Regions from separate parts of the Parendozoicomonas sp. 2304DJ65-17 genome, predicted to be linked through region 2. Evidence: predicted binding sites of a transcription regulator. Region 2 holds the regulator's gene; the other holds the start of a gene.
The links. The regulator sigma-54, encoded in region 2, starts transcription at its own class of promoters, with help from an activator protein. The targets are predictions, from matches to a motif close to TGGCACNNNNNTTGCTNT.
Positions count from the first base shown of each region.

Region 1: glnA (glutamate--ammonia ligase) is a predicted target of sigma-54. The motif match lies at 2,154-2,171, and genes of this name have one in related genera.

Region 1 covers NZ_JBYVJV010000001.1:507,556-511,942, forward strand. Annotated here, with positions in the region: gene thiI (tRNA uracil 4-sulfurtransferase ThiI) at 1-492, opposite strand, end outside; gene ACY2RR_RS02360 (hypothetical protein) at 595-1,863, opposite strand; gene glnA (glutamate--ammonia ligase) at 2,338-3,744, shown strand; gene ACY2RR_RS02370 (SGNH/GDSL hydrolase family protein) at 3,808-4,387, opposite strand, start outside.
Region 2 covers NZ_JBYVJV010000002.1:890,606-894,992, forward strand. Annotated here, with positions in the region: gene rapZ (RNase adapter RapZ) at 1-618, opposite strand, end outside; gene ptsN (PTS IIA-like nitrogen regulatory protein PtsN) at 746-1,204, opposite strand; gene hpf (ribosome hibernation-promoting factor, HPF/YfiA family) at 1,223-1,528, opposite strand; gene ACY2RR_RS09020 (RNA polymerase factor sigma-54) at 1,713-3,200, opposite strand; gene lptB (LPS export ABC transporter ATP-binding protein) at 3,397-4,122, opposite strand; gene lptA (lipopolysaccharide transport periplasmic protein LptA) at 4,146-4,387, opposite strand, start outside.

The DNA.
Region 1 (4,387 bases), on a different contig from region 2:
TACCAGGAACCAGCGGTTGTGCTTGATCTCAATCTCAATCTTAACGTCCGGGTCTTTCAACTTGACCCCAGAAGCGCCTGTTGTCTGGTTCAGTTCACCACCGATAAACCGCTCAGCATCTCCGGAGGTAAAGGTGTGGGAACCATTACGCTTTACCCGAACACAGAAGTTTTTTCCTTCCAGCTGATCAGCAAAAATCGGGCGTACGATTTCCAACATGTCATCCAAAGAAGTCAGCTCATATTCAGAAACTTCCAGTGCCTGATGAATACCAGGGATACATGTGAGGCGATCAGCAAGGGTGGCAATATCAGCAGGCTCAGTCAGGCTGGTTTCAACCTCAACCATATCCCACTTGCCGGTGACTTCGAGAGAGTCATCCAGAGGGCGGCAGACCGTACGGATATTTCTGCGTAACTGCTTCACCAGTTGCTTACGAACCGGAGCACTCTTGATAGTGATCTCCGGGAACAGCTTGATTATAAATTTCATGGAGGCTGAGTAGATCGGGCCAGATACAGATAGATTAATCGGACATTATACAGAACTGCTCCGGAAACCAGCCAGCGGGAACGATACCAACACAGCTGTTTCTTACTCGTCGAGGGTTCCTTCATCAATCTGGAAGTCCAGATACTTACGAATCATACCTGCGGTAACAACCTGTCGCCCCTTCAGTAAACCTCTGGAAAACTCTGACTGTCCGAAAGTGTCTCCAGGGCCACCGTAAAACCAGTATCCGACAATATCCTGTGAAATAATCCAGGCTTCGGCATCAACAGAAGTCGGTGGATCTGATACCGGGTGCTCTTTGAACCAGTCTGTCATGAAGTGGCCCATATGCTCATCAAGAATTTCTTCCAGTGAAGAGGAGTGGTTATATTGAGTGACCCGACCAGTTATATAGTCTTGGAGGGTACGGTTTCGCGCTTCGAAACAGATGTCCCCAGCCCTGATAGCATCGGTAAAGAAATCTTTCAGGGTTCCATTTGCTTCAGCCTTAGTAAACTCATTCCGGAAGGCCTCCAGATATTCATGAATTCCTCGGATCAGGCTCTCTGGGTTAACGTTATGGGGATGAAAAAGCCAGCCAGTTTTAACCGCAAAGTACGGCCCCGGACTATCTCCTTCTCTCAACCGCCTCTCAATTTCCGGCAAATTATTTTCAATATGCTGAATGCTCTCCAGGGTTAACACGCAAAATTCATACTGACTCAGCGCCCCGTAGGTTTGTCCCGCCCGCTCAACCTGCCCTAAAGCTTCGCTGAGCCCTTTCCAGAATACAGTCGGAGGCCACTTTCGGGTAATAGCTTTACTGACCCAGTTACGCACTGGCTCCCAGGCATGACCAAAAAGTAATCGACTTCGTTTTAAAACCGGTTTGCCATCAGGATAATTGGGCGCTCCGCCCAATTGTTGTTTGTATTCATACAGTTTTTCCCGGATGTGGTGATCATTTGGCCTTTCAATTTTTGGTTCATCGAGTAACAGCTCCGGACTATCAACCACACCCTCATCAACAATTTGGTTTATCTGCTGTTGAGACAATGATTGAAGGGATTCAGGAACAGCCTTCGGGGGAGCGTCGAGATCAGTTTCAGCCATTTCCACAACCCAATTCTGGAACTCTCCGGCAATACCAAACAAATCATCAAACTCGTCAGCATCAACCCTGCGAGAGTTCAAAGGCATCTGGTTATCGGCCCCCAGTTGTTCTGCTTTCTTTTTAGTGATCACCGAAGATTGGGCCTGAACCTTTTGCAGAGTTCTATTAAAAGCCGGTACACGAGACGTAACAGCCGGCTTAAGCATCTCCAGAGGAATGGCTTCACCACCTGTTTTTCCAATTCTTCCAGTAGGCATTAGCTGCTCGGATTATTTGCACTCTTCCAGAAGTTATCGACAGCACTTTCCAGAGTTTGCAATCAAAGCAGCATATTGAAAATAAAGGGTGTAAACTGGCTGCGGCTTGCCGCAGCCAAATGCGTATTTGCGCTGAAAGGGAGCAGCCCAGGCAGTCCGGGTTACCAATTGCACCATATTGGTGCAACTGAAAAACCGAAAGGCACAGGAATGGTGCACTTATTAGAAGAACAAAGGGTGCACTGACCGTGCATCGGGCGAAAACACGGGCTTAGAGGGCGCCATTAATTTGGCACGCAGCTTGCTAATAGTTCTGTCGACGACAGTGATTGCATAACGTGAGCTTAAATGGTCTGCCGGATTGGCCCGAGTTGACCGGAACGAACTGACAAAACCGCATATCCAGCACCACGCGACCAACGTCAGGAAAACGTGGATTCAAGCGGTCGAGACAAACCCGAGGAATAGACAAGAATGTCCAACAAGACTCTTTCCCTGATCAAAGAACACGACGTCAAGTGGGTTGACCTGCGCTTTACCGACACCCGCGGTAAGGAACAACACGTCTCACTGCCTATCAGCGAAATCGACGGTGAGTTCTTTGAAGCCGGCAAAATGTTTGATGGCTCCTCCATCTCAGGCTGGAAGGGCATCAACGAATCCGACATGATCATGATGCCTGACGACGAGTCTGCAGTCATTGACCCGTTCACTGATGAAAACACCTTGAACCTTCGCTGCGACATTATCGAGCCTGCCACCATGCAGGGCTACGAGCGTGATCCTCGCTCTGTTGCCAAGCGTGCTGAAGAATACCTGAAGTCTACTGGTATCGGTGACACTGCTTTCTTCGGCCCTGAGCCTGAGTTCTTCGTATTCGACGATGTGAAGTGGAAGATCGACATCTCCGGCGCATCTTACGAAGTTAACTCTGAAGAAGCTGCCTGGGCTTCCAACGAAATGTTTGAAGGTGGTAACACTGGCCACCGTCCTGGCGTAAAAGGTGGTTACTTCCCAGTACCTCCAGTCGATTCCCTGCATGATCTGCGTGCTGCTATGTGTGGCGCTACAGAAGCCATGGGTGTTGCCGTAGAAGTACACCACCACGAAGTAGGTACTGCTGGTCAGTGTGAAATCGGCACTCGCTTCAACACTCTGGTTCGCAAGGCTGACGAAACCCAGATTCTGAAATACTGCGTACACAACGTTGCTCACGCTTATGGCAAGACTGCGACCTTTATGCCTAAGCCTCTGGTTGGCGATAACGGTTCCGGCATGCATGTTCACATGTCTATCAGCAAAGACGGCAACAACCTGTTTGCTGGTGACGGCTATGCCGGTCTAAGCGACACTGCTCTGTACTACATCGGTGGTATTATCAAGCACGCTAAAGCAATTAACGCTTTCGCTAACGCTTCTACTAACGCCTACAAGCGTCTTGTTCCAGGTTTCGAAGCTCCAGTTATGCTGGCTTACTCTGCCCGTAACCGTTCCGCTTCTATCCGTATTCCTTACGTGAATACTCCTAAGGCACGTCGTGTAGAAGTTCGCTTCCCTGACCCAACTGCCAACCCATACCTGGCGTTTGCGGCTCTGATGATGGCTGGCCTGGACGGCATCAAGAACCAGATTCACCCTGGCGATGCTGCTGACAAGGATCTGTACGATCTGCCACCAGAAGAAGCTGCTGAAATTCCAACAGTTGCAGCCAGCTTTGAAGAAGCTCTGGATTGCCTCGACAAGGATCGTGAATTCCTGACTGCTGGCGGAGTATTCACCGACGATATGATCGATGCATACATCGAACTGAAGCGTGACGAGTGCATCAAGGTTAGCCAGACTACTCACCCAGTTGAGTTTGATCTGTACTACTCCTGCTAATACACGCCGACAAAATTCTTACTAAAACCCGAAAGGGCTGCCAAATGGCAGCCCTTTCTTTTGTCAGTTATCTAACTTCAGTAATCGTTTGAGTTCCGCACTGTCTGGAACAATACCCAAAGGCTGCTCTTCAACAATCAACTCATACAGCGTTTTTACTTTTTTCCTGTTGAAGCCGGAAGGCAACTGGCAATCCGTCCAATATCCCGCAAGCCCCGCTATAACACACATATAGGTTGCAACATGCTCGTGGGTTCGGGTTGTTGGGTGCATGGAGTCCCAGAAAAAATATTCATCAGGGTTACTGCAAACCGTCATACCGCCAGCATTCTCGATTGAAACTCCTCCCGGCGCAGGGCAACCAGCGATATTAATATTTGTGCACCCCCGGTCCGTCACCGTGAAACCAAAACTATCCGCATGTTTAAAAAACAGCTTCATGGCAGAATAACCATCAATGAAGGTAATTTTTACCTGTGGGTAGCGAGCCTCAAGAGCTCTCTTGGCAGCAGTCACTCCACGATTATGCTGCCTCACCAACTCTTCAATCTCGCCAATATCATCACTTCCACGAAAGCAGGGAGTGAACGTCAGATCCGGCAGAGTTCCCCAACCAATATGCAGCGCACCGGCATTGATTAAC
Region 2 (4,387 bases):
CCTAAGTTCTTCACGCCAGTAAGGGTTGGGAAGGCAACGAACATCGAAAACAAAATCCGCGTCAATAGGGACGCCCTTTTTAAAGCCGAATGACTGAAACTGTAAGGAAAGCTCGTGGCGCTCTTTTCCTGCCACGCGCTGGCGAATAACGCTGCGCAGATCATGTAGGGAAAGGCGGCTGGTATCGACGCGCATATCAGCCGCATCGGCAATAAACCCCAGAACTTCTGCTTCTTTTCTTATAGCTTCGTCGAGAGATGACTCTCCATCGCTTAAAGGGTGGCGGCGGCGGGTTGCGCTGAATCGTTTCAGTAATGTTTCGTGATCAGCGTCCAGATAAATAATATCCCCGGCCAGGTGTTCCTGTTCCCGAAGCTGCTGATGGATGATGGGGAACTCTGCAAGTTCTCCGGGAGTGTTGCGGGCATCAATGCTGACCGCCAGCGCGTTGCCCGCACCAGCGGGTTTATTTCTAAAGCGTTTTACAAGACTGATCAGCAAGCTGGCAGGAAGATTATCTACGCAGTAGAAACCCTGGTCTTCGAGAGCTGCAAGAGCGGAACTTTTTCCGGAGCCTGATCGCCCGCTGATAATTACGAGTCTGATGGTCTTTGGCATATGTCAACGTATCCCCCGCCGATGGATCTCTGTGTGTTCGGATCCTTGGTCAAGCATAGGAAAAAAAACGGGTAAAAAAAATAGAGCCTGCGGTTGCAGGCTCTATTATCGGTAAATTAATTGGAATTCAGGCGCTTACTTTTGCTGTAAGCAAACGATAGAGGGTTTCACTGCTATCTGCTGACCTCAGTTGTTCACAGAGTGAATCGTCACTGAACTGCTCAGCAATCTGTCGCAGGAAATCCAGATGCTTCTCAGTTTCATGTTCTGGAACAACCAATGCAAAAACCAGGTCGACAGGTTTTTTGTCGATAGCATCGAAGTCAATTGGTTTAGCGAGCCTAAGAAATACTGCCTGTGGCTCTTCGCAGTTTGCTACCCGGCAATGGGGTAGCGCAAAACCATTACCAAGACCTGTGCTTCCAAGTTTTTCCCGGGTCACAAGCTGGTTGAACAACTCCTTGGTATCAAGACCGGGCTGTCTTTGGCTGATTATGCTGGCGATGTATTCCAGAGTGCGCTTCTTGCTGGCTCCCTGCACGCCGTATAAGGCGTGACCGGGAGCAAGAATATTCCGTAGGCTCATTGGATTTTGGACCGGGGATCAGTGAGAGGCCCCCTGAAGGCGATCAATATTTTTTTCCTTGTACTTCAAAAGCTGACGATCAAGTTTGTCCGTCAACAGGTCAATAGCAGCATACATGTCTTCATGTTCAGCCGATGCAGCGATATCAGCATTACGTACGTGCAGGGTCGCTTCGGCACATTGCCTTTGCTTTTCAATACTCAGGGTAACCTGAACACTTGTTATTCCATCGTAATGGCTGGCTAGCTTGTCAAGTTTTTTTGAAACGTACTCGTTCAGAGCTTCTGTTACGTCGAACTGATGACCACTGATCTTAACTTGCATGCGTTACTCTCCTGGTGTCAGGTTGAGCAGCCCCGACAATTCCATACCGGGCCGACACTTTAGATTCTACCACCAGTCCCGTGCCTCGTCTCGGATTTTGCGTATCTGGAATCTATTTCCATGAGCCAAGGCATGCTTCAGACTGATCTGGCGCTGTGGTAGCGCATTTTCTATAAATTGGTAGCTATACCAGACGTTTTCGCTCATTGGAGGGAGGAATCATCAGAGCTTCCCTGTATTTGGCGATGGTGCGTCTGGCGACTTTTATTCCCTGCTCTCCCAGAAGGGTGGCGATTTTGCTGTCACTGAGAGGCTTTTTCGGATTCTCCTGGGCAATCAGTTTTTTGATCAGTGCCCGGATAGCTGTTGAAGAGCATTCTCCGCCGGATGTGGTGCTAACGTGGCTAGAGAAAAAGTATTTCAGCTCGAAAATTCCGCGGGGTGTATGCATGAACTTCTGGGTGGTCACCCGTGAAATTGTTGATTCATGCATATCAACCGCTTCGGCGATATCGTGCAGAACCAGAGGTTTCATAGCCTCTTCACCGTAATCCAGAAAGCCGCGTTGGTATTCAACAATGCGGGTGGCTACTTTCAGAAGTGTTTCGTTTCGGCTTTGCAGGCTTTTGATAAACCAACGTGCTTCCTGAAGGTGGTTTTTCAGGTAAGTATTGTCATCGCTGGAATCCGCTCGTCGAATCAGGGATGCGTAGCCATCGTTAATGCGTAAACGTGGAGCTGTGTCAGGGTTCAGATCAACAACCCAGCGCCCTTTGCGTTTGCGAACCAGAACATCCGGAATAACATACTCTGCTTCTGATTCCTGAAGCTCTGCTCCGGGATGAGGGTTCAGACTCTGGATGATGGCCAGCGCGTCTTTGATCTGAGGTTCTTTCAGCCGGGTGCGGCGCATTAATGTTGCGTAATCACGGGTGCCGAGAAGATCGATGTAACGATCAACAATGCGGTGAGCATTGATAACATCATCGGTTGCTTCAGGAAGTTGACGAAGTTGAATCAGCAGGCATTCCCGTAAATCCCGACAGCCAACACCAACCGGTTCGAAATGTTGTATACGGTTGAGAACCATCTCAACCTCGTCCATTTCAATTTCCCGCTCAGGATCCTGGCTTTCCAGAATATCTTCCAAGGACACGGTGAGATAGCCGTTGTCATCGATGCCTTCAATAATCGCCATAGCAATCATACGATCAGTGTCGGACATCGGCGCCAGGTTCAGCTGCCACTCCAAGTGGTCCTGCAGGGTTTCACTGGAACTGGTACGAGTTGTGAAATCATCAACTGGGCCATCGGATTGACTGCCAGAGCTTGACGGTGCAGCCTGATAAACATCATCCCAGCCGCTGTCTACAGGCAGATCAGAAGGAATGGATTCGCTCCAGTCTTCCTGAGTTTCTTTAGTTTCGTCGGTCTTTTCGGTTTTGGTGGATGCGTTCAGGTCAGTGAGGCCAGCATCAGAAATGGCGTCCTGCACTTCCGGGTCTGCAGCAGGTTGGAGCTCCTCTTGCTCCAGCATTGGGTTGCTTTCCAAGGCTTGCTGAATCTCCTGCTGGAGATCCAGTGTAGAAAGCTGCAGCAAGCGAATGGCCTGTTGCAGCTGGGGTGTCATTGTCAGCTGCTGGCCAATTTTAAGTTCAAGAGATGGCTTCATGGGATCGTATTATCCAGCCTTAACTGCACTGTCCTGCAAAATTATTTTCAACATCCCTGCCCGTTGGCTTAACACATGATAACGCTTCCGTATAAACCACTATATTACACTGCCGTATGCTCCAACGTGAAGCTCAGCCTGTGAAATACAGTCGTCAGGAAGAGCTGCGACCAGTAGCGGTGCAGCTCCGCAGGCGTTAGATCCGGAAATGCTCTCCGAGGTAAACGTCGCGCACTTTCTGGTTGCTCAGAACGGTGTCGCTGTTGCCTGACGCGATGATCTGACCTTCGCTGACAATGTAAGCGTGCTCACAGATATCCAGAGTTTCCCGAACGTTGTGGTCGGTAATGAGTACGCCGATACCTCTGTTCTTCAGGTGGGTGACGATTTCCTTAATATCCGTTACGGAAATAGGGTCAACACCGGCAAAGGGTTCATCGAGCAGTATGAATGAAGGTTCTGTAGCCAGGGCTCGGGCAATCTCAACCCGGCGTCGTTCGCCACCAGACAGGCTCATGCCCAGGCTGTCACGGATGTGCTGAATATTGAACTCATTCAGCAGCTCTTCCATTTTTTCCAGACGCTGAGCTTTGCTTAAACCTTTTCTGGTTTCAAGAATGGCCATGATGTTATCGGCCACAGTCAGCTTTCGAAAAATGGATGCTTCCTGAGGCAGGTAGCCGATACCGGCACGGGCTCGGCCGTGCATGGGTAAAGCGGTCAGGTTCTGGTCGTCAATGGAAATCTGGCCGCCTTCCGCTTGAACCAGACCGACGATCATATAGAAGCATGTGGTTTTGCCCGCCCCGTTGGGGCCAAGTAGCCCAACAATCTGGCCACTTTCTATAGATACAGAAACATCACGAACGACCTGCCGACCGCTGTAACTTTTCTTCAGGTGTTTTGCTTGCAGTTGTGCCATGTGGCCTGTGTCTTTCTCTGCGTCTACTTGGATGAACCGGGAGTCTGATTGGGTTGGATAACCATCTGTACCCGGCCACCTGATTTCTTGGTTGTTCCGCCAGTAGCGTTAACGAGCTGTTTGAGCTGGTCGTAATCAATCTGGTCGCCGGTAAAAGTATCACCCTTTTGAATCAGGCGAGCTTTTTCGATCAGTTTGATCTTGTCGGTGCCCATGTTGTAGTCGATAGTGACACCCCAGGCCTTTAATAAGCCTTTGTCGCCTT